Linked DNA regions of Spartinivicinus marinus. The protein of the gene in region 1 interacts with the protein of each later gene in a pairwise test. Links are inferred from orthologs where the notes say so. Each region holds a gene or a part of one and is shown on either strand. Other genes may lie near its edges.

The links.
Region 2: the proteins of OQE68_RS14540 (region 1) and OQE68_RS07265 interact in binary tests that used the Escherichia coli proteins (3 or more experiments, as listed by UniProt). The link is inferred for Spartinivicinus marinus from one-to-one orthologs.

The regions. Positions count from the first base shown.
Region 1 is NZ_JAPJZK010000001.1:3,217,851-3,232,870, forward strand. Bases 6,401-9,398 are described here. They hold OQE68_RS14540 (LytR/AlgR family response regulator transcription factor), read left to right. Parts: upstream 6,401-7,526; coding sequence 7,527-8,270; downstream 8,271-9,398. Other genes in these bases: OQE68_RS14535 (sensor histidine kinase), read left to right, coding at 6,445-7,518; hemC (hydroxymethylbilane synthase), read left to right, coding at 8,514-9,398. In the rest of the region: OQE68_RS14505 (hypothetical protein), read left to right, coding at 1-536; OQE68_RS14510 (DUF4360 domain-containing protein), read left to right, coding at 552-1,175; OQE68_RS14515 (SdrD B-like domain-containing protein), read left to right, coding at 1,400-1,762; OQE68_RS30860 (PEP-CTERM sorting domain-containing protein), read left to right, coding at 2,119-2,817; argH (argininosuccinate lyase), read right to left, coding at 2,903-4,306; OQE68_RS14530 (hypothetical protein), read left to right, coding at 4,530-6,203; more of hemC, read left to right, coding at 9,399-9,452; OQE68_RS14550 (uroporphyrinogen-III synthase), read left to right, coding at 9,455-10,177; OQE68_RS14555 (uroporphyrinogen-III C-methyltransferase), read left to right, coding at 10,689-12,236; OQE68_RS14560 (heme biosynthesis HemY N-terminal domain-containing protein), read left to right, coding at 12,236-13,471; OQE68_RS14565 (substrate-binding periplasmic protein), read left to right, coding at 14,002-14,763. UniProt on the Escherichia coli protein: Member of the two-component regulatory system BtsS/BtsR, which is part of a nutrient-sensing regulatory network composed of BtsS/BtsR, the low-affinity pyruvate signaling system YpdA/YpdB and their respective target proteins, BtsT and YhjX.
Region 2 is NZ_JAPJZK010000001.1:1,566,529-1,581,734, forward strand. The notes cover bases 9,015-11,872. They hold OQE68_RS07265 (glutamate-5-semialdehyde dehydrogenase), read right to left. Parts: upstream 11,143-11,872; coding sequence 9,886-11,142; downstream 9,015-9,885. Other genes in these bases: rlmH (23S rRNA (pseudouridine(1915)-N(3))-methyltransferase RlmH), read right to left, coding at 9,015-9,462; rsfS (ribosome silencing factor), read right to left, coding at 9,480-9,827; OQE68_RS07270 (DUF2845 domain-containing protein), read right to left, coding at 11,300-11,872. Also shown: lipA (lipoyl synthase), read right to left, coding at 70-1,062; lipoyl(octanoyl) transferase LipB, read right to left, coding at 1,066-1,755; OQE68_RS07225 (HP0495 family protein), read right to left, coding at 1,769-2,047; OQE68_RS07230 (D-alanyl-D-alanine carboxypeptidase family protein), read right to left, coding at 2,389-3,555; OQE68_RS07235 (septal ring lytic transglycosylase RlpA family protein), read right to left, coding at 3,736-4,563; mltB (lytic murein transglycosylase B), read right to left, coding at 4,627-5,649; rod shape-determining protein RodA, read right to left, coding at 5,938-7,098; mrdA (penicillin-binding protein 2), read right to left, coding at 7,095-8,969; more of rlmH, read right to left, coding at 8,995-9,014; more of OQE68_RS07270, read right to left, coding at 11,873-11,893; OQE68_RS07275 (M28 family metallopeptidase), read right to left, coding at 12,052-13,641; OQE68_RS07280 (bifunctional DedA family/phosphatase PAP2 family protein), read left to right, coding at 14,071-15,206. UniProt on the Escherichia coli protein: Catalyzes the NADPH-dependent reduction of L-glutamate 5-phosphate into L-glutamate 5-semialdehyde and phosphate. The product spontaneously undergoes cyclization to form 1-pyrroline-5-carboxylate.

The DNA.
Region 1 (15,020 bases):
TTTCATCAAATAGCACTGACTCAATAATTAGTGATATTAAATTTTTAGGCGACAGTTGCAATGAAAGTGCAACGGTTAAATATGATCCGGTATCTGGCAATACCCTTATTAGTTTTGAAAATCTGGTAACGACAATAGGGCCTGAGAAGCTTCAAGATAGGGCGATATGTGTTATCAAATATGTATTATTAGTACCACAACAACAACGAGCAATTATCCCAGCCATTACTGTAACTGGTGCAACCGAGTCTACAGAAGCAAGTAAACACTCGGTAAGTTTACGCTATCGACAAGCGGGTGGGGTTGGGGAGGCATCTATCTGGCAGTTTAGTGGGTTGGCGAAAGGTAATGTTGCCTTAACTAAGCCTATGAGCAATAAAATCAATAGCTGTGGCCAATCTCTTAATTTAAAAGTATCCATAACTGTTGATACAGAGTTTCTAAATCGACTGAGTGTCCCCACAGAGTATCAATCTACGGTTATTCGTTCCTTGGTTTTACCTAAGGTAGAGTTGCAAGACTGTCTGGCAGAATAATAGAGTAAATAGAAAATGCCCTTCTCAAAAAATATATTGGTTTACGCAATTAGTTTATACCCTGTTGTTGGTTTTGCTATTACCCCGGAGTTTGAACGCATTGTTATACCCAGCAGTACCTGGTGCCCAGAGACTAACCCTTTATGTACTTGTAAAGGGGTAGCTGCTGATGCTAATGATGATGGCACAATTGACTTAATATTTAACCAATTTCAAGCAGTTTCAATGAATAGTAATGAAGTAGAAACAAGTTGTTCTATTCAAATCCCACTGATCATTCCTGAAGGCTATCAGGTAAGCTTTAGCCGTTTAGGGATAGAGGGCACCGTTAGCTTAAATGAGGAGGGAGAGGCTGGAGTTATCATTCATCAAAGTATGTCTGATGATGGTATAACCTCCCCCTATTATGCTGTTAGGGGGCGGCAAAATTACTATTATGATTATGGCAGCTTGCAAGATGTTGTTTTCGACTCTTGGGGAGAGCCAATTTATACGAGCTGTGGTAATGAGCGGGTTTATTTAGTTGCAAAAATTAACCTTATAGCTAAAGGGTTAAAAACCGTACTTAATATTGATGAAGGAGCAGCAACGGTTAAATTTAAAATAGATTATCAGCGCTGTCATGCATCTCGCGAATGATTTAAGGAGGGGTAGGTAATTGCACCTATCCCTGTAGGCTTTCTGTAAGTATCTCAGCAGGGTTTGAAACCTGCTTTATGAACCACATCATATTTACTCAACTCCTTTTGTTATACGCGTCATACTAATAAAACCAGGTTGTTTGAATATTGATCAATTCTGGTACCTTATCGGCATTGATTAAGAACTTGAATATCAATTCTCTTTTAGCCAGGGTTTTTACAATGTCGAAAAAAATACTTTCAGTTTCAATTTTATTAAGCGTATTTTCTCTTTCTGCTGTCGCAACGGCTGATAATGTTTCGATTAGTGACCATATTTGGAATGACAAAAATGCCAATGGTATTCAAGAAGATAACGAGCAAGGCATTAATGGTGCTGCGGTTCAGCTGCTAACATGTAAAGGTACTCAGGTAGCTTCTACAGTAACAGCATTAAATGGAAACTATCAGTTTTCTGGTATTAAGCCGGGTAGCTATAAAATACGGTTTGTCTTAAAAAGTGGTAAAGAGTTCACATATAATGGTCCACAGATGAAAGGTGGAATTAATAATAAAGTCATCGTATCTCCTTGGGGGGCTTGCTAATTATATTTGTTTTTTAACGACTTTCCTGGCCGGGTGGTTTGCTTACCACCCTTTAATTCTCGCCAAACTTCAATTATATTTTCTACAAACTCACTTCTCTCTTGCTTCTGCTTCACACTCTAAAGTTTAATAAAGTCTCATTTTATCTTAATAATTAAGTCAGATTAATTTACATTTATTGCCATAAATCTTGCTAAGTAGCGTGATTTAAAGGAATTTTTTGTTGGCCTGAATTTTGCCTATCTAGTGCTTGCTAAAAGCATTGTTCACGTTGCTAAACCTTCTCAGTAAAGTCTGAAAAGAGCAGGGAAGCATCTTGTGAAGTAGGTCAATAATTTTCTCAGGAGTATTACGAAGTGAAAATAACGAAAATAGGGCTAATGACTTGCGCACTTACATTTGTTGGCATGCAGGCTCAGGCTGGTTTAATTAAAATTGATAATCAACATAGCATTGATTCGAATGATTTAGTGGCGTCAGTAAGCTATGGTGGGAAAAACTTTGGTCCAGGTCTGCATCCGGTTGGCGATGCTAATCCTCATACTGGCAGATATACCTTCTGGCCTCATGGCAACGCCATGAACAAAAACCTCACCTTAACTTATGCAAATCCAATTAAAAATAGAGCTGGTAAAGATGGTGCTATTTTTATGTATCGGCCTTCTATTATCTGGGGTGGTACTATTGGTGTAACCATTAATGGCGTTTATAAAGATATTTTTGCTGATAACCTGATTGGCCCTGGAATAAGTACAGCTAATCAACGCCGAGGTGTTTTTGCTGGTTTATTTGACCTTTCTGACTTTAACCTTTCAGTAGGTGAAAGCATTAATAGCATTCAAATTTCAGCTTCCCGTAAAACAATTGGTGCTTATAACGGTCGTTTCATTAACGTTGAAATTGGTAATGGATCTGATGTGCAGTTTGCTGGTGCTGGTGGCCTTCACTATGTTGACCCAGTCAATCCGGTTCCTGTTCCAGGTAGTATTGCACTATTGGGCCTGGGTTTAGGTCTTTCTGCTATGGGTATGAAAAAGCGTAAGCAAAAAGCGTAATTTATTACTCATTACAACCGAATTAAAAAAGGGTATACATCGTATACCCTTTTTTATTGGTTATTTTATTTTAGCAGTGTCTTTTTTATCTTGATGCTAATAATTCTCTAGCTCTTTCAATAGCTGCTTTCACCTGAGCGGGTGCTGTGCCGCCAATATGGTTTCTCACATTCACTGAGCCTTCCAGGGTGAGTACATCGAATACATCCTGCTCAATTGTGTTGGAAAACTGCTGTAGCTCTTCCAAACTCATTTCAGAAAGGTCTTTATTTTGGGCAATGCCATAGGCAACTGCTTTACCTACAACCTCATGGGCATCGCGGAAGGGCATCTGTTTTTTTACTAAATAATCGGCTAAATCAGTGGCAGTGGAAAAACCACGTTTGGCTGCTTCATACATACTTTCTTTATTAGCTTTTATCGCTGGTACCATATCAGCATAAGCACGCAGACAGCCCTTCAGATTATCTACGGTATCAAATAAAGGCTCTTTATCTTCTTGGTTATCTTTGTTGTAAGCTAATGGTTGAGATTTCATTAAAGTGAGTAATGAAATTAAATGGCCGGTGATACGCCCTGTTTTTCCTCTTACCAGCTCAGGTACATCGGGGTTTTTCTTTTGTGGCATGATAGAAGAACCAGTACAAAACCTATCGGGCAACTCAATAAAATTAAATTGGGCTGAAGTCCAGAGAATTAATTCTTCAGAAATACGCGACAAATGAGTCATGATTAAACTGGCCGCTGAACAAAACTCAATGGCAAAATCCCGATCGCTAACAGAATCTAACGAATTTTCACTGGGTTTGCTAAAGCCTAATTGCTGCGCAGTAAACTCACGATCAATCGGGTAGGTAGTGCCCGCTAAGGCTGCAGCGCCAAGTGGTGATATATTCACCCGCTTGCGGCAGTCCTGTAGGCGTTCATAATCACGGCTGAGCATTTCAAACCAAGCCATTAGGTGGTGACCAAAAGTGACGGGTTGGGCGGTTTGTAAATGGGTAAAGCCTGGCATAATGGTCTCAGTTTCTTGCTCAGCCAGATTAGCCAAATTTTGTTGTAGCCGGGTGATTTCCTGGCAGATAACATCAATTTCATCGCGTAAATACAGGCGTATATCGGTAGCGATTTGATCATTACGAGAGCGGCCCGTGTGGAGCTTTTTGCCAGTAATGCCAATGCGGTCAGTTAGGCGTGCTTCAATATTCATATGAATATCTTCCAAGGCCACAGACCACTCAATTTCACCGGCTTCAATGGCTGTTTGAATATCCTGCAAGCCTTGTTGAATATCGGACAACTCTTGATCAGTTAAAATGCCAACCTTATTTAGCATGGCTGCATGGGCCAGGGAGCCGCTGATATCTTGTCGATAAAGTCGCTTGTCAAAATCAATTGATGCAGTAAATTTGGCCACAAATTGATCTGTTGGCTCTGAGAAGCGTCCCCCCCATTGTTGGTTGGCATGATTTGATGATTTATCCGACATTGGTTATCCCCGATTCCCGATTAAAACTAATTGGTGAAAAATAGATTATACAACTATCAGTCTGTCATCGTGCCATAGGTAGTTGTGTCAATATGTATCTGAAGTTACTCCAAGCTAAAAAGTTACGCCTTGTTGATAAGTAGTCGCTTAATCACAGCGTGTACCATTTAACTACTGTCTTTTTGTATTAACAATTAACTGTTAGGACAGTTAGGAGATGTTGATGAGTATATTAAGTGTAAATAGGGGTTCCGTATCGGAAACTCATGATGATGGGAGACTAGCTGTACAGCAAGTACAGCAATCACCCGAAGGAAGCTTATCTGGAAGAACCGTTAAGCTTGATCAGGCTGGTGATGCAAGTAAAAATTTTTTTGAGCGTCTGATGCAGCCACTTCAACAGGCTAAACGAGGACTCGCCTCATTTTTTAGCCAGGCTAAAGCAGTCCTATCTGAAAAGATGACCACACTTTTTAGCCAGGCTCATCCTCACTCAAGTATTAGTATTGGCTCACCAGTCTTACAGGCTAAGAACGATAGCCCTGAGATACTAAAACAAAAAGCCGAATATGCTAAAGAACGGGAAAAAGAGATTACTTTTACAGTAAAAGAATTTGGTAAAGCAGTCGGCCAGTTAAGTTTTGATAGTCATGATGCTCTTGCGAGTGGTAATGGGGCTTTTCGAAAAATGACCACGGCTCTTACAGCGCTGACGGATAGTGATAATGCAAGAATTAAAGATCTAGCAAAAGAAATTCTTGCTATGTCAGTTACAAGTGTTGCTTTTCAGCAATGGGGTGATAAAGGTGCACTACTGAAAGCTGCAGTGATTGAAACCAAGCAATTACCTGAAGCACTTAGTGATGAACAAAAACAAGACATAATTGCAAAAGTGCAGAGTGACTTGCAAAAGGTGGCAGCGAAAGCTGAGTTACTAGATAAGGTTATTCAAGAAGAACAAGAACTTGATAACTTGCGGAATCAGCTTGATCAAGAGATGGTTAAACTAGATGAAGAGATTGAGGCCTTAGATCAAGAGTTGAAGATTCAGGCGCTTGAAAGTCAATATGAATCAGCTGTTATAGAAGATTCCTTTACTGGTAAAAAAATCAATTTGGATCAGGCTACAGGGTTCTATGGCCGCTCTGTAACTGATGACAAGTCAAAAACTCTATTGGATGCAACAAGCTATTTAAGTTCTACAGTCAAATCAAAGAATAAGCTGATGCTGTCACCTGAACAGCAACAAGCTTTAGCGAATAAATTTTTTGAAAACCAGCTGTCTTTTTATGATATTAAAGGGCAAGTAAAAACGACAGCAGATTTACAGTGGTTAAGGACGCTTGCAGTTTCAAGCCCCATTCAACTATTAGGTAATGAACTATTAGGTAATAAACTGTCATCCAAGCAATCCAATCTTGGTGTTATAGCAACAACATTGAAGCATTTCATTAATAATACAGATAAGCTGTGGGCAGAGAAAAATAAAGAAAACCCAGAAGATCAATTTGATGCAGTAAAGCGTAATCAATTTATAGCGAGTGAGTTGGAACAACAGGTGAGCCAACTACCACAGGCTACGATAAGCGCAGCATTCCAAAAAACAACAGGGAATGACAGTGCGCAATGGCGTGGGGTTTTTGACTTTGCAACAGGGAAGTTGAGCTTATCTGATGAGCTAATGGAAACCGAAGCAGGTCAGGTACTTATCTCGTTGCCTACAAAGCTGACGACTACATTGGAAAAGTTAGCCGAAGTCACAGCTCAGCGGCTGGGTAAAGAAGCACCCATTGCTTTGCCTGAGTCCCGCTATATTGGTGGTCTTAGCTCTCTTACTAAGGCTGAGCTTTCTGCCCTTGAAGGCATTGGAATTAAGAAGCGCTATTTAGAAACATAACGGTGGTTTTAAACTAATTATACCTTCATCCTAACCTTTTCTGAGGGTGTCTGAATGAATGGAGTGATAGCCTATTACTCCATTCATTTTTGTTATTTTTGAGCCTGTCCCTCTCTTCTTCGCTATTGTTGGCGACTTAATTCACACAATTGACAAGAAAAGGATCTTATTTATCCACTATCCTTGTGAGTATTTTTATACGTGTTAAAAATAATATAGATAACGATTGGCGGATAGTGTCGTGAAAGCATCTGAAACTGGTGACTGGCTAGATCAAGAGTTCTTTTTGCCAGATCTTTGTACTACCAGAGCAGTATTTATGCTGGTGGTGCTTGCAGAGTTATTTGTACTGATTTTAGTCTTAGCGCTTCCCAGCTCTATGGGCTTTGATTGGAACCATCTGGCATTAACTTCATTCTTTGTTCAATGGGTAGTGCTAGTGAGTGCAGGCTGCCTATGTTGGATCAGGCCTCTGATTTTGGGGGCACCGCTTGGATATGCTTTAGCTGCGTGCTATAGCATTGTTTTACTTGTCACACTGGTATTTTCGCTTGCTGCTGAGTGGGTGATTTACCCGTTCGATTGGAATCAGTTTTGGCCGCAACTAGATACCTGGCATGTTTCAAAAAATCTGTTGGTTGCCCTGATTATTACCAGCCTATTGCTCCGTTATTTTTATGTTCAACAACAGCTACGTAAACAGGAACAAGCTGAACTTCGATCTCGCTTACAAGCCCTACAGGCCAGAATTCACCCTCATTTTCTTTTCAATAGCATGAACAGTATTGCCAGCTTAATTCAGATTTCACCAGAGAAAGCAGAACAAGCTGTTGAAGACTTAGCGGCATTATTACGTGCTTGTTTGGATGAGGTGGCGGCCAAAGTCACTTTGGCTGACGAGTTAGAGATTTGTAAGCAATACTTACGTATAGAGAAGCATCGTTTAGGTGAGCGACTTCAGGTGAAATGGAACCTGGAGGGGGTGCCAGATAGCTTGCCGATTCCTCCTCTTACTCTACAGCCACTGTTAGAGAATGCGGTATATCATGGCATTCAACCGTTAGCTGAAGGAGGAACGATTAGCATTGAAGGTCATTATGATAACCAGCAGCTGACTATTAGTATTCATAACCCAGTTGATGCTGCTTATATTGCTAAGCCAAAAAGTGGCAACCAAATGGCTATCCAAAATATAGAAGCTCGACTTCAGGCGCTTTATGGAAAGCAAGCGTCATTATCAGTCCAACAACAAGAGAAAGTTTTTGTAACCCAGCTAAGTTATCCATGTAGCACTAGTGATCAAGCAGACATTTAGAGGGTGTAATGAAAGTATTGATCGTGGATGATGAGCCACTTGCTCGAGATCGACTAAGACGTATGTTAGAGCAGGTTGATGGCTATAGCCCCCTGGAAGAAGAAGGGCGTAATGGTGTGGACGCAGTGGAAATAGCCCAGCGGCTCAACCCTGATGTAGTACTGATGGATATTCGTATGCCCAATATGAGTGGCCTGGAAGCCGCGCGACATTTATGTGAAATGGAATGCCCTCCCGCTGTTATTTTTTGTACGGCTTATGGCGAATATGCCTTAGATGCATTTGATGTTCAGGCGGTAGGCTATCTGTTAAAACCAGTCAAGCAAAGTGCGCTTGAACAAGCATTAAATAATGCGAAAAAAACTAATCGCTCTCAATTAAATGCCATTAACCAGTTTCGGCCTGGGGAGCAGTCAGAAAAACGAAGCCATATCAGTGCCAAAACTTACAAAGGGGTAGAGTTAATTCCCCTTAATGAAGTCTGCTATTTTATTGCTGATAATAAATACGTAACAGTAAAGCATGCAAAAGGAGAAGTGCTTATTGATGAAACCCTAAAAGATCTTGAAAGAGAATTTGAAGGGGCTTTTGTTAGAATTCATCGTAATGCACTAGTAGCAAAAAATGCCATTGAAGGGATGAACCGAAACGATGAAGGTGGTTATGAAGTGCGTTTAAAAGGGGTTGTTGAGCCATTGCAAATTAGTCGACGTCATGTAGCAGGGTTGCGTAAATTGCTGCAAACACTTTAGCCAATGAATCTGGCAATAGTATACTCTTTGCGAATGATTTTTAAGCTTTGTTACCATCACTCTTCACCCCAGTCATTTAGTTTACTAAACTCCTGGGGCTTCATCGCTCGGTGGCCTCGCCTAAAAACCCTTCGCTGTGAGTACATACCAGTATTTACATCTAGTGAATGGTATAGATGCTAAATTAGGTTTGCTCACTTATCATAAGCATAAGAATTTACTCGATTGTAGCCGGATTTAGATGTGAAAACGTTACGCATAGCAACCCGTAAAAGTGCTTTAGCCCTATGGCAGGCTAATTTCGTCAAACAGCAATTACTTTCCCATCATAGCAACTTAACAGTTGAATTAGTGCCAATGACTAGTCGAGGTGATCAGCTTTTAGACTCACCTCTGGCTAAGGTGGGTGGCAAAGGCTTGTTTGTAAAAGAGCTGGAAAATGCCCTGCTAGCCAATGAGGCTGATATTGCCGTGCACTCTATGAAAGATGTTCCCATGGAGTTTCCTGAAGGGTTGTGTTTACCTGTTATTTGTGAGCGTGAAGACCCTCGTGATGCTTTTGTCTCTAATCAATATACGACTATTGAAGAGTTGCCAGAAGGCGCTGTCGTTGGTACTTCCAGCCTGCGTCGCCAATCACAATTACTTAAGCTACGACCAGACTTAACTATCCAGTTTTTACGCGGCAATGTTAATACTCGGCTCGCCAAGCTCGATGATGGTCAATATGATGCCATTATTTTAGCGGCTGCAGGTCTAAAACGACTAGAGTTTGCTGATCGAATCAGTAGTTTTATAAGCCCTGAACAAAGCCTTCCGGCAGGTGGCCAAGGGGCTGTTGGTATTGAGTGTCGTACAACTGATGAGGCTATTATCAAGCTAATAGCCCCTTTGCATCATGCAGAAACTGCCTTATGTGTCAGTGCTGAACGAGCAATGAATCGTCGGTTAGCAGGTGGTTGCCAAGTGCCTATTGCCTGTTTTGCACAATTGTCAGATCAGCAACTAGCAATGCGTGGATTGGTGGCTGAGCCTGATGGCACGCACTTTATAACCAGCCAGCAAAGTCAACAAGTCTCAGGGGTGGATGATCTGCAAACGGCTGAAAAGCTTGGTGTCGACCTAGCAGAAGATCTGCTCAACCAAGGAGCAGGTGACATCCTCAGTAAACTTTATCAATAAACATGTCGATATTAATTACCAGACCAGAGCCCGAAGCCTCTAAACTAGTAGCTAGTCTTCAGCAGCAGGGACTACAGGCTTGGGCATTACCTATGCTGGAGCGGACTGATTTACCAGAAACGGCTGAAATCAGGCAACTCATTCTGAATGTAGATTTGTTTAAGCAGGTGATTGTCATTAGCCCTTACAGTGCAAAACGCTTGGGGATGCTGATGGATCAATATTGGCCTCAGTGGCCAATTGAAATTCAGTGGTTTGCTATTGGTAACAAAACTGCTGCTACTTTAGCTGAGTGGGATATTGAGGCAAGTTGCTCTGCAGGTGTTGATAGTGAAGCATTATTGACAAGTCCGCAGTTACAGCAGGTGGCTGAAAATAAAATATTGATAGTGAAAGGTAAAGGTGGGCGAGACTTATTAAATCAAGTGCTGCAGCAGCGAGGAGCCCGGGTAACTGAACTGCCACTTTATCAGCGTGTGCCAGCACAATATAACAAAACTGATGTACAACACCTGCTTGCTAGCCATCAGACTGATACCATTGTGGCCACCAGTGGTGAAATTGTTACTCACTTGGCAAGCTTGTTAGATCCACAGTGGCGAAATGAGATGAAGCTAGTTGTACCCAGTGCCAGAGTTGCTGATTTATCTGCAGAACTGGGCTTTAGCCAAGTGATTAATGCTAATGGAGCCAGTGAAGAGGCGATGATAAAAGTGCTCATGTAGCTTATTTGTGCTCACTAGGTCTTGATTGAGCTATTAATCACAGCAGCGATCTTCAGGCAAACGTCAACAAGCACTAGTATGATTATAAAGTTGTCACCATTATTTGAGGTGGCTTACAGAGTGGTATGGCTAATTGCCGTCGTCTGCACTAATTTAGGTTACAAGAGTCTTACATAGGCGGTATTTTCAAACTGTGATTAAGGAGCACCCAAGAATTAACTTGAACTTTTGCCACCAATCCATCCCGCCTGACAGTGTTGCAAAAACTTGACATAGGCCCACTATGCCTTCGTTTTTGCGTCTTGTCAGACGGGCACCTTTGAGTCAAAACTTTTTCAAGTTATTTCTCGGGTGCTCCTAACAAGTGTTTAAGTTTCTTATATTGCTACAAGAGAAATTGTTACAAGAAAAATAGAGATCCTGAACCTGGATGATTCATAAAATCCATAACTTTATGGGTCATCCAGGTTAATTTACATTTACAAGTTGAAAGCATTTGGTATCTAGATAAATGACAAACAACACAAATGGAAATAAACCTACTGACGCGAAATCGTCAGGCAATGCCAAAGAGCAGCTATCCAAGCAAAAAAAGCAGTCAAAACAATCTCAGACGACGCAATCTCAGACGACGGAAAGCAAGTCAGCTGTAACTGAAGAGCAGTCACCAGCTGATTTAAGTAAAGGTGATAGTACTAGTAATAAATATCAGGCAGCTGCAACAACAGAGTCTGAGAAAAAAACAGAGTCTGAGACAAAATCAGCACGGGAACCACTGACACCACTTACTTCTTCTGCATCAGCCCAAGGTGAGGCTGGACAAACGTCAACGAATTCAACCGCTCAGCCTGTGGGTAATAATAACTTAGAGTCAAATACTCAGTCAGCTGCAACAGTAGTCAAGCGGGGGTGGAGTGGTCCAGTAGCCTTAGCGATAAGCCTGGCTGCATTGGTTGGTGTCGGAGGCATTGCTTATCTCGATTACGATGTTCGTTATTTTTTTGATAAAAAGCAGTCGTTTAACCCAGTTGAAGTGAGTCAGGCCGAAGCTGCTAAGGTTGAATCAAAACTTGCAGAATCAGTGAATGCAGCAAGGCAACAGATGAGCAGCCAGGTTGACGAAGTATCTGCTCAATTGACCCAGCAACAACAACAGCTAAGCAGTACAGAACAGAAGCTCAAGCAAGATGTATTGGGAGTAGCAGAAAACATCAGTAATTTACGACGTCAATTTAATCAAATGCAAGGCACAAGTCGGGATGACTGGCAGTTAGCAGAAGTAGAATACATGTTACGTCTGGCTAATCAGCGGCTATTAACTGAAGGTGATATCCGTGGTGTTGAAGCTATTTTAGTTAGTGCAGATGCTATTTTAAGAGGGCTGGATAACTATTCGCTGTATAGTGTTAGAGAGGCGTTAGCAAATGACTTGGCTGCCGTAAGAGCGGTTGAGCAAACAGATGTAGAAGGTACATACTTGAAGATAAGTGCATTGGTGAGTCAAGTAATGGAACTTCCCTTGATGCCTGTTTCGGATTATCAAAAAAGCCAATCGGCGCCTGCTAAAAAAGTAGAACAAGCAGATACCGGCTTTTCTGATAAGGTTTCTGCAAAACTAAAACAAACCTGGAGTAATTTTAGCGATCATTTGCGTATCAATATTAGCCGAGATAAGCCTGTACAAGTCTTGTTAACACCTAAAGAAGAATTGTTTTTACGGCAAAATCTGCGCATGATGTTTGAGCAGGCTCAATTAGCGTTGTTGCAACAAAACCAGCTGATTTATAGTAATAGCTTAGAGAAGGCAGCAAGTTGGCTGAAAGAATATTTTATTTATGAGAGTACTAAAGTCGCTGCTATTAATAAGCAGCTGAAGCAATTAGCTGCGATAAAATTAAATCCCAAATTGCCAGATATATCTGGTTCATTGAAAGCTACCAAACAATACATTGATGAGCTTCATCGTCTACATAAAGGCAAGCTACCGCGTAAGGATGAAGAAGTCGCCAAGTCTAGTCAACAATCCATTAGTGTTAACCTGAGTGGGGAGGCACACTAATGAAGGCTTTTACAAAACTGTTGTTATTATTTATTTTGGCTGGTGCTGTGTCGTTGGGGATAGTACATGACAGTGGTTATGTATTGATTGCCTATGGCGATATGTCTTTTGAAACCAGTGTGTGGATGTTTTTTGCCGTCATTGTATTAGCCGTTATTATTTATAACCTGTTAAAACGAGTTGCTATTACTTCCTTACGCTCCGTTGGTTTTTTAGTGCCAGTCACCTCAGCCAGTAAGCTAAAAAGGGCTAAGCGGTATTCTTCAAAAGGTTTGGATCTGTTGATAAATGGTGAGTGGGAGCAAGCAGGCAGGTTGTTGGGTAAAGCAGCTGATCAAGGTGAAGCGCCATTAATTAATTATCTCACGGCTGCTAGAGCGGCCAATGAAATTGGAGATAGCAATACAGTTATTGAATATCTGCGTAAAGCGGATGATCAGGTACCTAATGGGAAAATTGGTATTGGCATTACCCAGGCGCAAATTCAATTAGCTAATGGTCAATGGGAGCAGGCACTTGCTACCTTGGAAGAGATTCGTCGACACAAACCACGTCATCAATATGTGCTTAAGCTGCTTAAGCAAGTTTATGTCAAGCTGCATGAATGGGAACAGTTGACAGAGCTGCTACCTGACTTGCGTAAACGCCATGTAGTGGATGAAGAAGAGTATCAAGCATTACAACAGCAAGCCTCTATTTGCCAGTTGAATAAAGCTATCGCCAAATGCCAGAGCGTTGGTGACAATGTCAGTAAACGAATTGGTTTGCTAGAAGAGGCGTGGTCTAATGTTCCTCGCAAACTGCGTAAAATACCTGCTGTGTTGGCAGCCTATACCAGGGGATTAATAAAAGTCGGAGCAACAGGTTATGCAGAAAAAGAGCTACGTAAAGCCTTAGAAAGAAATTATGATGCTGAATTGGTCGAGCTTTACGGACTAGCCAAAGGAGAAGACTTAAATGCTCAGCTGACCTTTATTGAGGAGCTTCGCAGTGAATATAGCAAGTACCCTGAGGTAGCTTTGGCGCAGGGCCGGTTGTATTTACACGCAAATCAGCTAGACAAAGCTGAACAGGCATTACGAGAAAGTTTGCAACTTCATAAAACGGAAGCTGCTTATATCGAGTTGAGCAAAGTTTTTGCTAAAAAAGGCCGAGTGGAGGAAAGTACTCAATATTTAGCAGAAGGCTTGGCTTTAGTGGATCAGCGTCGTCAGCTAGTTGCACTATCATCTTAAAGGTCAAAGCTATTATTCATACCACTTGTCTATATTTTCTCGCCTAAATCGCTGCAGGTTACATTTTTAGTGGCCTGTAGCACATGATGGTTATCATTTGTCTATTAGAGTCTGTAATTAATCCCTTGGTTATTTTCTACAGATATAGGGTTATATTGTGGTTGGTAATGGTAACGATATTATCTAGTTTAAACTGTCATAAGTATTATTGTTGACTAGTTGACAATAATTTGTCACATTTTTTCAGAAAATAAATTTAATAATCATAAATAAAATTTCGTTCGCAATGGTTATCGGTGATAAGCATTAGTTACCAACTATTATTATCAATTGATTTTAGAGTACTACTTGAAATTTGCTATTGGTTTTATATGGTTACGGAAAATTAGTTGCATTGCACTATAGTGTATTCTAGAAAGAAGCTTATAAATAATAGATATGCAGGTGGCCCACAGGGATTGGTGAAATAAAGGAGGGAATTACTCAAAGCTTTGAGTATAGCTTAAAAAGCCAGCAAAGTGAGAATGAAAATGAATTATAGACACTTTTTGAAGTTGCTCGTATTATGGCCTTTACTATTTTGCTTGGGTGTAGCCAAAGCAGAAATCAACCCCCGAACCACGATTATCCTGCTTACCGAAAACTATCCTCCTTTTAATATGAGTGTAAATGATAAGAATTTTGCTAGGGAGGATAATATTGATGGGTTATCAACTGATATTGTTAGGGAAATGTTCAAGCGCGCAGGTGTGAAATATAGATTAAGCTTACGCTTTCCTTGGAGTAGAATATATAAACTTACCCAGCAAAAACGAAACTATGGATTATTCTCAACCACTCGAACTGAAGCAAGAGAAGATTTATTTAAATGGGTTGGCCCTCTGGTTGTCAACGAATGGGTGTTTCTTACTTTAAACAATAAACCAATTCGCCTGAGAAACTTAAATGAGGCAAGGAAGTACCGAATAGGTGGCTATAAGGGGGATGCTATTGCAAATCACCTTGAAAATAATGGCTTTAATTTGGTGCTGTCATTTAGAGACAATGAAAACGTGGCGAAATTAGTGGATGGCAGAATTGACCTATGGGCAACTGGTAACCTTTCAGGTCGTTACCTGGCTCAACTGGAAGGTGTTGAGAACCTAAAGAATGTGCTGACTTTTAAATCTACAGAAATGTACCTGGCATTTAATAAAGAAACTTCAGATGAAGTAATTGATGTCTTACAGAATGCATTGGATGAGATGGTGCGAGATGGTACTCACCAAACGCTAACAAATGACTATTTATAATGTATACATAAGAGTTAGCATGTAAAGTGTTGCCAAACAATAAAACTAAACAAATAATTTGTAATTGCATATAAAGCTCCCGTATGGGAGTTTTATACGCTTTCCACGAATGCTTGATATAAATACCTTTCTAATACTTTCCTCCAAATCAGTGACATTTGTTCCAGTTTAGATTCCTTCAAGCTACCTCCAAGGCTGACTAGATACCTATAAGAAATAAAGTTTCTTATAGGAAAGTTAGTTTACTATTTTAATTT
Region 2 (15,206 bases), 1.6 Mb from region 1 along the record:
AAAGTTAAAAATAAAAAAGCCCTCGAAAACGTTTTATTTTGAGGGCTTTTTTTGTAATTTAAAACGCCCTTAGATAATCATATCCTCTTTGGCTTGCAGGTCAGCATGATAAGAAGAGCGAACTAGAGCACCGCTGGCCACTTTATCAAAGCCTAATGACTTAGCAATTTCTGCCAACTCTGCAAACTCATCTGGATGAACAAAGCGATCCACAGGCAAATGATGACGACTAGGCTGTAAATATTGGCCTAACGTGATCATTTCAATCTTATGCTCACGCATATCATGCATCACTTCAATTACTTCTTCTTTAGTTTCTCCCAACCCCAGCATAATGCCTGATTTGGTTGGCACATGGGGTACCCGCTCTTTGTAGCGCTTTAATAGATCCAGTGACCAGTGATAATCAGAGCCAGGGCGAATTTTCCGATACAGACTTGGTACAGATTCAAGGTTATGGTTAAACACGTCTGGTGGTGTTTCACCTAAAATATCCAAGGCTACTTCCATTCTGCCACGAAAATCTGGTACTAAAACTTCAATTTCCAGCTTCGGGCTTCTTGCTCTGGCTTCACGGATACAATCAGCAAAATGCTGGGCCCCACCATCACGCAGATCATCACGATCTACAGAAGTAATTACCACATACTTTAAACCCAGGTCAGCAATAGCAGCAGCAAGATGAGCAGGTTCACTTGCATCCAGCTGGTTCGGACGGCCATGAGCCACATCACAGAAAGGACAGCGGCGGGTACAAATGTCCCCCATGATCATGAAGGTTGCTGTACCACCACCAAAGCACTCACCTAAGTTTGGGCAAGAAGCTTCTTCACACACCGTATGCAGCTTGTGTTTGCGCAGCAACTTTTTAATACGGTCTACTTCAGGTGAAATTGGCATTCTGACTCGCAGCCAATCTGGCTTACGAGGCATGTTTTCTTTTTCAGTTGGGATTACTTTTACAGGTATACGGGCAACTTTTTCAGCACCACGTAACTTTACTCCACGCTCAACACGTACTGGCTTTTTCTTAGCAGGCGGCATTGGTTGCATATCTGTCATTTGCTAATCCCAATCTGTATTTGTTTCAGTTTGAGCAGTACTACCATGAGTCACCACCCTTGTGTACCCCAGCCGTTGTTGCAGGCCTTGCTGGATAATAGCACTCACCTCACCAAGGGTGAGCTTTGGCCTGGTTAACAACCCTGCCATATCAGCCATTTTCATACCTGCATAACCACAAGGATTAATACGAGCAAATGGCTCTAAATCCATATTCACATTTAAGGCAAAGCCATGATATGAACAGCCTCGTCTTACCCTCAGACCCAGAGAAGCTATTTTCGCACCATTAACATAAACACCAGGTGCATCAGGCTTGGCAGCAGCCTCAAGATTAAACTGAGCCAATGTATCAATTAATGTTTGCTCAATTAGTGTAACTAACTCTCTCACCCCACAGCCCAGCCGTTTTAAGTTCAGTAGTAGATAACCTAGCAACTGGCCTGGACCATGATAAGTCACTTGACCACCACGATCGGCCTGAACAACAGGGATATTTCCTGGCAGTAGCACATGCTCTGTTTTACCAGCCTGACCCTGAGTAAAAACGGGGTCATGCTCTAGCAACCAAACTTCATCAGCTGTTTCAGGCTGCCTACTCTCTGTAAACTGTTTCATCAGTTGAAACACATCAGAGTATGACTGCTGACTGAGATAGCGAAAAATAAGCGGCTGATCTGCTGGTGCTTTCATAAATGCCTCTTGTCTATAGCACCATCGCCACGCGACCACTGGCTTTTAGCTCTTCAAATATAGCTTTTAGCTGGTCTTCCCCAGTCGCAGTAATCGTGACATTAACAGCCTGGTATTTACCCTTGCGACTATCACGAATGGCTGCTTTGCCACTGAAACTAGGGTCATGTTTTTTCATAACATCAATAACAAACTGCTCAAAGTCAGTAGTTGCTACACCCATTACTTTAATTGGGTAATCGCATGGAAACTCTATTTTAGGAGGTGTCTGACTTTTATCTTGTTCAGTCATATATCAACCAGCAATGCTCTCTCGCTATGAGACTGTCGTAAAAGTTAGCGGACAAGGGTTTCTTCAAACTATTGTCCCGCTAAGGCTATTAGTTAGTGCAGATAATCTGCCTATTATACATCCGTCTAGCCAGTCAAGAAATCTTATTAGCCAGCGTTAGTGCTTACTTAAGAAGCTTTTTATTCACAATAATAAACTTTGTTTCCTATTGTAAATTTTTTTACCTAAAGCACAAGCACTCATCACTAAAGCAAAGCAAGAAACTGATTTGAGTTAACTTTAGTATGGCCATATACGAAACAGGCCCTCATTAAGAGGGCCTGGGCAAGGAGGAGGAAGGGCTAATCCGTGAATAGCTGGAAAAAAAACAGTCGTAGTTGATCCCACAGTTTCTTGAAAAAACCAGCCTCTGCTACTGACTCCAAAGCAACTAAAGGCACTTCTCTGATAAGCTGGTCATTTAAAGAAATCTTTACTGCCCCAAGTGGCTGACCTTGTTCAAGTGGTGCTTCAATTACAGCGTTAACTTCCATTTCAGCCTTTAGCGCTTTCGACTCCCCTCTTGGGATTGTCACCACTAAATCTTCAGCAACACCGACTGATACACGATTGGCATCACCTTTCCAGACAGAGACTTTTTCTAGTGAAGCCCCTGCTGACTTAACTTTTACATTTTCAAAAAAGCGGAACCCATACGTCAGCAGCTTTTGACTTTCTGCTGCCCGTGCTTTTGAGCTTTTGGTTCCCATTACCACTGAAATAAGCCGCTGATTTTCTTTTTTAGCCGAAGTAACCAGACAGTAACCAGCCTCTTTGGTATAACCAGTTTTCAGCCCATCAACTGCTGAGTCTCGCCATAATAGTGCATTACGGTTGGCTTGGCGCTTTAAAGGCTTTCCTGTACGTTTATCAACCCCATACTGAAAATACTTTTCAGAATAAACACCATACCGCTCTGGGTAGTCGTAAACAATAGCTTTTGCCAGCTTGGCTAGGTCTCTTGCTGTCGTATAGTGATTCTCTGCTGGCCAGCCAGTTGCATTAACAAAATGGGTATTAGCCATCCCCAGTTTGGCCGCAGTAGCATTCATTACATCCGCAAACGACTCTTCACTACCTGCAATATGCTCTGCCATTGCTACACTGGCATCATTACCAGATACAATAATAATTCCTTTTAGCAGGTTTTCGATTGAGACTTGCTCCCCTACCTCAATAAACATCAAGGAGCCTTTCATCTGCCAAGCTTTTTCACTAACTGTAACAGTTTCATTTAACTGCAAGTTACCTGAAGCAATTTCTGCCTCAGCTATATAAGCTGTCATCATTTTAGTTAAACTGGCAGGTGGTAGCTTTTCATCAGCATTTTCTTCCACCAACACTTCGCCAGTATCTGCATCGATTAACAGATAACTTTTTGCTGCTAGTTTGGGCGGCGAAGGAATTACAGCCAGTGCTTGGTTAGCACCTAGCAAACTAATAAGTAAAACAAAAGAAGTAAGTTTCACTGAAAAAAATTTGAAGTATTTCATAATAAGCGAAAATCAAGCTCGCTGACTTAATGTCCCCAATAAAAACCATTCAGGCCCGTTAATAAGAAATAATGCTTACAATAGCCTAGTTAGAAAGTATGGTAAATTTCTGTTTACTCATCATATCGTCCTTAGTGATAGCATACAAATTAAAATCTATTCGAGCACTACATGCGGGCTTCCCAACTTGGCATTAGCAATCCTTAATCTTAATTGCTCAAGCTGTTCAGCATCTGAGATTGGGCCAATTCGAACTCTATGTAAAGGGTGAGCAGCAGAAGGGGCGTATAATACCGTAACCGGTAGCTTAGTTAAGGTATGCAAACGTTGCTTTAATGCCTGAGCTGACTCTAGCTGACTAAACGCAGCTACCTGCAAATACATCCTTTTATTTTTGGTATAGTCATTCAATAAGCTTTTTGCCGGCGCCGTTTGGGTGGTTTTTTTGGCTTGATACTGTGGTGGAACAATGCCCTCAACTTTAACTCTGGCCGTACCATTCTTTTGGTAGTCCAGCTTCTTGGCAGCAGCATAAGACAAGTCTATCAAGCGATCTTTAACAAAAGGCCCTCTATCATTTACCCTCACAACAACTGATTTACCATTATCCAGGTTAGTTACTTTAGCATAGGAGGGCAGTGGCAACGTACGGTGGGCAGCTGACATACCATACATATTGTATGTCTCACCTAAAGCCGTTTTTTTACCATGGAATTTAGTGCCATACCAAGATGCTACGCCTTCAGCTGTATAACCAGTAGCTGACTTTAACGGGTTATAAGTCACTCCAAGCACTTTATAAGGGCGGCTCTTAGTTTTTCCATAATGTGGGCGAGGTACTGCATCAGGAACCCTCGCAGCATCAAAGTCGCCTTTAGGTGCTCCATCCTTTTCAATAGAAGGATTAAAAGTACAGCCTGCCAGCCATAAGACAAAAATACTCAGTACAGAAAAAAACCAAGAGTTTTTTTTCAAGTTAAACATGCCGCCATTTACCTTGCTTAAAGTCAGTTATCAACAAAAAACCACTACAGTTTTAAGTATAACTCACCCTTTAGAGTTTGATTGATTTAACGCTAATCGCTCAGTTTTAATTGCTTGCCCTAATTGGTAAACAGCCATTGCATATAATGTACTGTGGTTATATCGAGTTATAACATAGAAGTTGGGTAGTGTTACCCAATGCTCTACACCTTGTTTTCCAGTTAACTCTATAGCTCTTGCTTTTGTTTTATCTACAACAGGTGTGGCAAACTCCCAGCCCAGAGACTTAATCTGACTTATTGTTTTTTGTGGCTCTAGTTTTGGTTGTAATGCTTGCCGGTAGCTTTTCCCTGATACTTTTGCCGTTGCCAGTACAGGTTTACCTGTTTCCCAGCCATGAGATTTAAAGTAATTAGCTACACTACCAATCGCGTCTGTAGAGTTTTTCCAAATATCAACTTTCTTATCATTGTTAAAATCAATTGCAAACTTTCTAAAACTGCTGGGAATAAATTGCGGATAACCCATGGCTCCAGCATAAGAACCTTTGAGTGCTAAAGGATCTATGCCTTGTTCACGACTCATCAGTAAAAAATTTACAAGCTCCTTGCGAAAAAACGGCCCTCGCTTCGGGTGCTCAAAACCCAGTGTTGATAATGCATCCATTACCCTGAAACGGCCTGACTGACGACCATAAAAAGTTTCTACGCCAATAATCGCTACAATAATCTCTGCTGGAATACCATATTGTTGCTCAGCTCTAGTTAGTGCCTGCTGGTTCTTTTGCCAGAACTCCACACCACCTTTAATTCGTTTATTGGTTAAAAAGATTTCTCGATACTCACCCCAGGTTTTGGTTTTTTCTGCTGGGCGACTCATTGCATCGAGTATTGACTGCTTTCTTTCAACCTTGGCAAACAAGGTTTCCAGTGTGTTTCGGCTGAACTGGTGTTTAGCTTCCATTTCAGCAACAAAGTGTTCAACCACTTGCTTATCAAAAGCAGTGGATGTTGTCTGCTTAGCCATTGCCCCTAATGATAAAAGGGGAAGAGTAACCATTAAAATTGCTTTTTTTACCAAAACCATACCACTCAACTCAATCAATCTTGTAAGAACTAAGCTGATAGCTCAACTGAAAAATACTGTTTCTTATGACAGCAAAAACAACAAAAAGCTCAGCTGGTTTATTTTTTAAACAACCTTTTTCAAGCAGCTATGTTTAAATAACTATTTTCAAACAACAATACTTGCTTGTTAGGCTATAACTGTAAACTGTATAAGCAAACTTGTTACTTTAACTGCCTTATAGTTTAGGAGACGCGATTTACTATTTTATTCTAGTACTAGCAATTTATTTCTAGTGCTTAATAAGCACTATGTGGTCCGGCCTAGCAGTGTTCGATGAGTGTGAATTGACATTAAAATACCAAAACCTGCCATCAGAGTAACTATTGAGGTCCCCCCCCTACTCACTAATGGTAATGGTACACCAACCACTGGCAGCAATCCGCTAACCATCCCAATATTTACGAAAATGTATACAAAAAAAGTGAGAGTCACACTACCTGCTAACAGTTTGCCAAACAGTGTTTGTGCTTTAGCAGAAATAATAAGTCCACGTGTAATAATAACAGCATAAATACACAACAATAGCACAACGCCAATTAGCCCAAACTCTTCCGCTAATACAGCAATAATAAAGTCTGTGTGGCTCTCAGGGAGAAAATCAAGATGCGATTGGGTACCTGCTAACCAGCCTTTTCCATGTATTCCACCTGAGCCGATGGCTACTTTTGACTGAATAATGTTCCAACCAGCTCCCCAGGGATCTTTTTCAGGCTCTAAAAAAGTTAACACTCGCTGCTTTTGATACTCTCGCATGACAAAATGCCACATCACATAAACAGCAGGTACAGCAAGCATTACAGCTCCAAAAATAAAGCGCCAGCGCAAGCCTGCGAGTAGCAACACAAAAAAACCTGCCGCTGCTACTAACAACGATGTTCCCAGGTCTGGCTGCTTCGCAATTAAGCCTACTGGAATGGCTACCAACAGCAATGTACCTATAACAGCTCTAAATGAAGGAGGAACGATATGTTTTGATAGAAACCAAGCAACCACAATTGGCATGACCAGCTTCATAATTTCAGAAGGCTGGAACCGCACACTGGACATACCCGGTACGGCAATCCAGCGCTGAGCACCTTTTGCACCTGTGCCAAACAACAGTACTGCAACAAGCAGTGCTAAGCCGATTAGGTATACCCAAGGAGCCCAGCGACAAAAAATACGAGGGGGCACTTGGGCAAACAAAGCCATCACCACAAAACCAATAGCAAGATAAATCGATTGCCTGGTCATAATAGATTCGCTTTGACCACTGGCACTAAATAAAATGAATAAGCCCCCCGCTGTTAACAATAACAGAGCACCCAGTAAAATTGGATCAAGGTGGAGCTTAAACCAAAACCCCGGAGGCTTGCTTAGCTGCCCATGGGTAACAGAGGACAGTTGTCTTACATATTCTGGACTCATTCAGGCTTACTCACCGCTAATCGCTGCTCTGCCAACTTGGGTAACAAATAAGCATCTAGCACTTTACGAGCAACAGGTGCTGCAGCAGAACTTCCCCCGCCTCCATTTTCGACAATAACCGCTATCGCTATTTGTGGATTTTCAATCGGTGCAAATGCTATAAATAAACCGTGATCATGGTGGATTTTTTTTAGTTTTTTCGCATCATAACGCTCATTTTGTTTAATCCCAACCACTTGTGCTGTCCCTGTTTTTCCTGCCATGGTGTATTGTAAGTCTTTGCCTATTCGGTAATTAGCAGTACCACGGGGATCATGAACTACTTTACGCATGGACTCATTAACGAAATCCCAGTAAGCTGGGTTAGACACCTCTATTGATTTTGGAGCGGTAGGTAACTCTCGTTTTATTTCTCCAGAAGCGGACTTAAGTAGTTTGGGTTGAATCCACTTACCTCTATTAGCTATCACAGCTGTTGCCGTTGCTAGTTGTAGTGGTGTGGATAGCATATAGCCTTGGCCAATTCCACTAATTAAGGTTTCTCCAGGGAACCAAGGCACTCCTTTAACACCCTCTTTCCACTCACGAGACGGTATCAACCCCGGCCGCTGCTCAGCAACATCCATTGCTGTACGTATACCTAAACCAAACTTAGTTAAATAATCATGTAAATCATCAATCCCCATATTTAAAGCTAAGTCATAAAAATAAGTATCATTAGATACATAAACTGCTCGCTCCAAATTCACCCAGCCATGACCTCCTCGCTTCCAGTTTCGGTATAAACGAGGCTTATTGGGCAGTTTATAGTAACCAGGATCAAAAATTTTATAGCTGGGTTCCCTTACACCCAAGTCTAAAGCAGCTAGTGCCAGCATTGGCTTTATAGTTGAAGCTGGAGGATATTCTCCTAACGATGCACGATTATATAAAGGACGATCTGGGTGGTCTCTTAAAGCACTATACGTTTTATAAGGAATACCAGAAACAAATAAATTAGGGTCGTAAGCGGGCTGACTAACCATAGCGAGTATCCCACCTGTTTTAGGCTCAATTGCTACAATAGCTCCACGCTTACCAGCCAACGCCTCATACGAAACTTGTTGTAAATAGCTATCTAAATACAGAGTTAAATTAACCCCTGGCTGGGGATCCTGCTGGTTTAAAACTCTTAATACACGGCCTCTAGCGTTTGTTTCAACTTCCTGATAGCCCACCTGACCAAGCAGATCCTCTTCATAAAAACGTTCAACACCGATTTTTCCAATTGAACGCATTCCGCTATATTTTTGAGGATCAAGCTGCTTTAACTCTCTTTCATTAATTTTTCCTACATAACCAACTGCATGAGCAAAAGGTTCTGCTTGTGGATAAAAGCGAACCAGCTGGGCTTCGATCTCAACACCAGTGAAACGCTGTTCATTCACAGAGATAATGGCTATTTCTTCTTCTGTTAAACCATGCTTTAGTGGCACTGGCTCATAGGGAGCACGCCTTTTACGTAAGCGTTTATAAAAACCCTGAATTTCTTCTTCTGAAATGTTTATTAGTGTAGCCAGGTCACGCACCGTAGCATCTAAATCTTTGATGCGCTCTTTAATTAAAGACAGGTTAAAGCTTGGCTTATTATCCGCCAGCAATATGCCATGAGTGTCGTAGATCAAGCCTCGGGTTGGTGGGATTGGCTTTAAATGAATCCGATTTTCATCTGACTTAGTTGATAACTCTTTATATTGAACAACTTGTAGAACAAATAATCTTGATAGTAGTAGCCCGGTTAATAGCACCAGACAAAATGCAGCAAGAACAATCCGGTTTTTAAAGATTTTAACTTCTCGCCTATGGTCCTTCAGAGTATCCCGGTCATTCATTGCTCATCACTAATACTTGCTTTGCTTAACGGTGATAAGGGTGGTTCTGGAGAATACTCCAAGCACGATACAGCTGTTCAGCTACCAATACTCGAACCAGCGGATGAGGAAGCGTTAAAGGAGAAAGGCACCACTTTTGTTCAGCTCTAGCTAAACACTCTGGCGCCAGACCTTCCGGCCCACCCACTAATAAAGACACATTACGTCCATCTAACCGCCAACCAGACAACTGGTCAGCAAGCTGCTCTGTAGACCAGGGCTTACCAGTAAGATCTAACGCTATCACTCTGTCACTTGAGGCAATAGCGGAGAGCATCTGCTCCCCCTCTTTTTTTTGAGCCCGCTTCAAGTCGCTGCCTTTGGTACGTTTTGCTAAAGGAATTTCACAACTTTCCAGCTTACAATCAGAAGGCAGTCGCTTGGCATACTCATTATAACCAGCAACAACCCATGCAGGCATTTTAGTGCCCACAGCAATTAAGCGAACTCGCATATCAGAAAACCTTTTTACTAGTGCTGATGCTCTAAGCTAGCAGTAGAGGTTTCCCATAGCCGCTCCAGGTCATAAAATTGACGAGTAGCAGGCAACATAATATGAGTTACAACATCACCCAAGTCGACCAGCACCCACTCAGCAGAATCCTGTCCTTCAACACCTAATGGGCGAACACCATTCTCTTTGGCTTTTTCAATCACTGAATCAGCAAGGGATTTGATATGGCGGTTGGAGGTTCCACTGACAATAATCATATGATCGGTAACGCTGGTCATACCTTTCACATCGAGGCAAGTTATGTCATTCCCTTTCATATCTTCAAGGGTATCAACAACAAGCTGCTTAAGTTGTTCAGAATACATATAGGTTTTGTTAGTCCTCTTTCTTTACCAAACATAACGCCAGCTAAGCTGGCAAGTGTTACTGACGAATGTGCCCATCCCCCAGCACCACATATTTTTGCGAGGTTAAGCCCTCAAGACCTACAGGCCCTCTCGCATGAATCTTATCTGTAGAAATACCAATTTCAGCGCCAAGGCCATATTCAAAGCCATCAGCAAAACCAGTTGAGGCATTAACCATGACGGAGCTAGAATCAACCTCGGTTAAAAAAGCTCTCGCTTTTGTATAATTTTCTGTCACGATGGCATCCGTATGATGGGAGCCATAGTGATTAATATGCTCAATAGCTTCCGCCATATCAGCCACTACTTTCACTGATAATGTTGGCGCGAGGTATTCGGTATACCAGTCTTCTTCACTAGCAGGGTTCATACCAGCTACTATTGACAAGGCGCGATCACAGCCTCTTAGCTCAACCCCTTTGGCAAGATACATATCTGCTAGTTTTGGCAACAAGCTTGTTGCTTGCTGTTCATTTATTAACAATGTTTCCATTGCATTACAAACACCATAACGGCGAGTTTTCGCATTAATTGCTATTGAAATTGCTTTTTCTGGGTCTGCTTCACTATCTATATAAACATGACAAACCCCATCCAGGTGTTTTATCACTGGAACGGAGGCATCACTACTAATTCGCGCTATCAACCCTTTACCGCCACGGGGTACGATAACATCAACATATTCAGGCATGGTGATCATTTCACCCACTATCGCACGGTCAACAGTTTCAACTACCTGCACACTACCGGAAGGCAGACCCGCTTTTTCAAGACCCTGCTGGATACACTGGGCAATGGCCTGGTTTGAGTGAAAGGCTTCTGAGCCCCCTCTTAAAATGGTGGCATTACCGGACTTTAGGCATAAGCTAGCTGCATCAATGGTGACATTAGGCCGTGACTCATAAATGATCCCAATCACTCCAAGTGGAACGCGCATTTTGCCTAGTTGAATACCACTGGGCAAATACTTGAGATCAGCAATTTCACCAACAGGGTCTGGCAAACTGGCTACTTGATTTAAACCATCAATCATTGCTTCAATTCGTATGGGCGTTAGCTCTAGACGGTCAAGCAGTGCTGCATCCAACCCTTTCTGCTGGCCTTGGACTAAGTCTTGCTGATTTGCAGTAAGTAATGATGAGTGAGAAGCGCTCAACGCTTCCGCAATATGAGTTAATGCGGCATTTTTTTGCTGTGTGGGGGCTTTGGCTATTACTTTTGAAGCTTGGCGAGCTCGCTGGCCTACATCTGCCATATACGCTTTCACATCCATACAGCTATCCTAAAGTTGTTATGGTATAAATTCAAGCGCACGATTATAGCCAGCTTCCAGTCTTCTGCACATAATTTGTTAGGATAATTCAACAATTGGCGTTATAGCACCTCTTTTATGAATGTCTATAAATTAAGATTAGCAGCAGTTAACCCCCTTAGTACAAGTCGTCTTCTCGGATTGAATCCAAAATACCATCTCTAAAACGATAGACACGCTTACGATTAGAGCCCCTTTGAAAATAGTCCCACTCTTCAATAATTTGATTGGAAAAGTTATACCCTCGGTAAAAGTAGCGGCCTTTAATCCGACCAATCAGCCTGGCTCTAGTAGGCTCACCACACAGATAAGCTACCAAAGCTATGTTATCACCTTGCTCAATCGCCCCCTTTGGCTCTAAACAATTGATTCGTTTGGCAATATGGCCGCCATAGCCACCTGTTTCAATTTTTACTAGCTCATCATCTTCAAATGTCAAAATGCGAATAAATCGGCTAGAACTTGCACCATATACCCAGAACTCTTTTGTTACATAGTTTGAGGCTTCATAGCCATCATGATAGCGGCGAATATACTCAACCACGATTTCCTCTCGAATAGCAGGCTTACCACAGCGGTTAATCACTTGTCCTGTTGTATAGCCTTCTACCACCAGCTTGGTTTTGCATCGAAAAGCATAACCTGGTAAGGAAAGTGCCCAGCCAATCACTAGAGAGGTAATGATGACTATGGCTCGTGAGAAATGAAACATTGAGTTACCAATGAATATTGATTGTTAATAAGCCCTCACATAACTATACGATCAAAATTCAACCAATATTGTTTCACTCCTTTTCTATACCCACTTGCTATAAACACAAAAGCCAGGCTATACCTGGCTTTGTTCTTTATCGAAAAAAAATTGTTACGCTACTTTAACCACATATGACCCAGTCGCTCTGGTTCAAGTTTAGGCTTAGCCGCTTCGTCAGCCAGTGAACGGCGAAGAGCTCGTTCAGGCTGATCTTCTGAAGTTGCTTCCCCTCCATTAACAGACTCTGTAGAGAAGGCATACCACAAAGTAGATAAGCCGATAGCATCCGCATTAATTTCTAAAGCCGCTTTGCTGATGTTATCAGTGGTATCACAGGCAGCATGGTAGCATGGGTCAAAAGGCTCACCGGCTTTACCACCATACAGTTTAGCCTGGGCTTCAGTTTTAATCCCTTCTGCTCCAGTAAACAAGCCTCCAAATGGGATGCCTTCATTAAAGAAAGCAGCATAATCAGAGCGGAAGCTGATTTCTGAAGGCGTACTTTGAGTGCCCTGCATATTGAAGTACAAGTTAAATAAGGCTTCTATCGCATCCGACCCTTTCGGACCTTTCAGTCCAAACTCTGAGCCATCGCCATCATATACACCCAGCTTATAGTTAGTCGAGCCAACCATATCGAAGTTAAGATAGAGGGCTATCTTATCTTTTTCAGCATCAGATAAAGACTCAACATACTTGGTAGAACCAACTAAACCAAACTCTTCAGCTCCCCACCAGGCAAACCGCAGTTTGTTCTTCGGCATTACCCGCTTCATTTTTAACGCCACTTCTAATACTGCTGCACTGCCAGAGCCGTTGTCATTAATACCAGGCCCATCATCAACAGAGTCTAAATGAGCGCCAACCATCACGACATTATTTGGATTGCCTAAACGGCTCTCAGCAATGACGTTGTAAGTAGTGGTTTCAGTGCGGTCGACTTTGACTGACATATTCAGGTTTAGTCCAGCCGTGTCAGCCCAGCTCACACCATTGTCGTAGGTAGCAAAAAAGACGGGGATACCTCCGCTATAGTCAGATGACAATGTACCACTCATCAAACCTTTTCGGTCATCAGTATTACCCTGGTTAAATATGATCGCGCCAACAGCACCTGCATTAGCGGCATTTTCAGCTTTTTGTTGAAAAGAGCAACTTCCCCGCTGAATTAACGCAATATGGCCTTGAGGAAACCCTACAAAATCATCAGCCTCACAACCACTGCTTGACTTGTTATCTGGCCCTAAATCAAGATCCACAGCTGTCACCAATGCAGTTTCATCGCCTCCATCACTATGGGACATAACCCTGAAATCCTTATCTTCCTCATAAACATCGCCTCTAGGTGAGGTTTGCTTCAACGTAGCAGGCCCTAGTTTTTTAAACTGTCGGAAAGAAAAAGGATTCAGTTCAACTTTATAACCAGCAGCTGACATTTTATGAGCAATATACTGCACTGACTGGGTATAGCCATTGGAGCCAGCGACCCGAGTACCATTATTAGCATCGGCGATTGCCTGCAATACATTTAAATGCTGCATAACACCATTTGCTGTTACACAACGCATTAAACGCCAAGGGGTATTATTTGCACGATATTCACAAGACCAGCCTTCATCAGAGTCGGAAACAAGCCAGTCGTTAGCCAGCGCACTCCCAGAAACTCCTATAATGCTTAGCATAATAGGGAGCAGTGTTTTCTTCATGGAATCCCTCCATTTTATTATTTTTTTAATGTCCTAATTTCATGTATACACATAAAATTATATGACTAGCCAACACTGATTTTATTTAAAATAAGTACTCACCAGTCTATCTCTTTCAATTTTTATAATTTAAGTATCAAATAAAACCAGCAGTATCAACAATCAGTAAATTGCCGATACAACACTTTTTAACACCTACAAAAAGATTTGACGATTAAAAAATTAGATTTTCGACAAAAGTATAAAAAGCGAACGGTGGTACAAACAGAAAGTCTTTTATTAGTTTATTTTTATTAGAACCGCCCAGAAGCCATTGAGAAGCATAATAGAAAAAGCACCCAAAACAGCCATACCCCACCTTTAACAAGCTATCACCTACTCCCAGTTTTTCGGTAAGATAACGCTTCCCTTTGATAGATCGGAAGCTCTATGGACCTTTCTGCCGTACAACCTTTACTTGACTGGTTATCTGCCAACCAACAGTGGCTTGCTATTGCTATTCTATTGTTTGCCTTTTTTGAATCTCTGGCCATTGTTGGGATAGTTATTCCAGGAGTTGCCTTACTTTATGGTGTGGCTGCTTTAGCGGGAAAGCTGGAAATGAATATCTGGCTAGTACTTGGTTGTGGATTTATAGGTGCTGTTTTGGGAGATGGCATTAGTTTTTTAGCTGGCCATCATTATCATGAGCAAATTAAGCAACGCTGGCCGTTTAATCGCTACCCTACATTTATTGAACGTGGCGAAGCCTTCTTCAACAAGCATGGTGGCAAAAGCATTGCAATTGGCCGTTTTGTTGGTCCTATTAGGCCAGTAATTCCTCTGGTTGCAGGTATTTTGAATATGCCTGCCAGCCGCTTCCTATTAATCAACATTAGTTCGGCAGTCGCTTGGGCCCCGGTGTATTTGTTGCCGGGCTATGTATCTGGGCTATTGTTACAAGCCTCATTTGAATTACCCCGCTCCTTCTATTTAGGGCTGGTCATTATTATTATAGGTATAGGCGCTTTCTGCTGGCTAGTCAGCCAAACTACTCACCAACTAACAGCAGACCAACGAGGCTACCATTGGTTTGCACAACATTTTGCTTACAAATCTTGGTGGCAACGCTTTTGTTCCCCTCGACAACAAGTCAGCCATAGTTTTCCCTTAGCTGATTTGCTAGCCAGTTTGGTTTGCACGATTCTGTTCATTTCACTGTTTATCACTATTACACAAGACTGGTGGGATGATATTAATCAGAATTTACTCAGCTATTTTATTAATCTTCACCAGCCATTAATTGATAATGCAGTCATTGGGATTACTTTACTGGGTGACACTCAGAATATTTTATTGCTTACTGTGTTCGCTGTATGCTGGCTATGGTTTAGCCAATATCGCGCTACCGCAGTATACGTGGGTGGTTGTATGATTGCCGCCCAACTTATTACTTGGGCTCTTAAAGTATCATTGGCCTGGCCTCGACCCGATGTATTAATACAACTGCCAAGTCCCTACTCTTTTCCTAGCGGCCATACTACGCTACTTTCTACTTTAGCATTAACTATTAGCTGTTTAGTTGC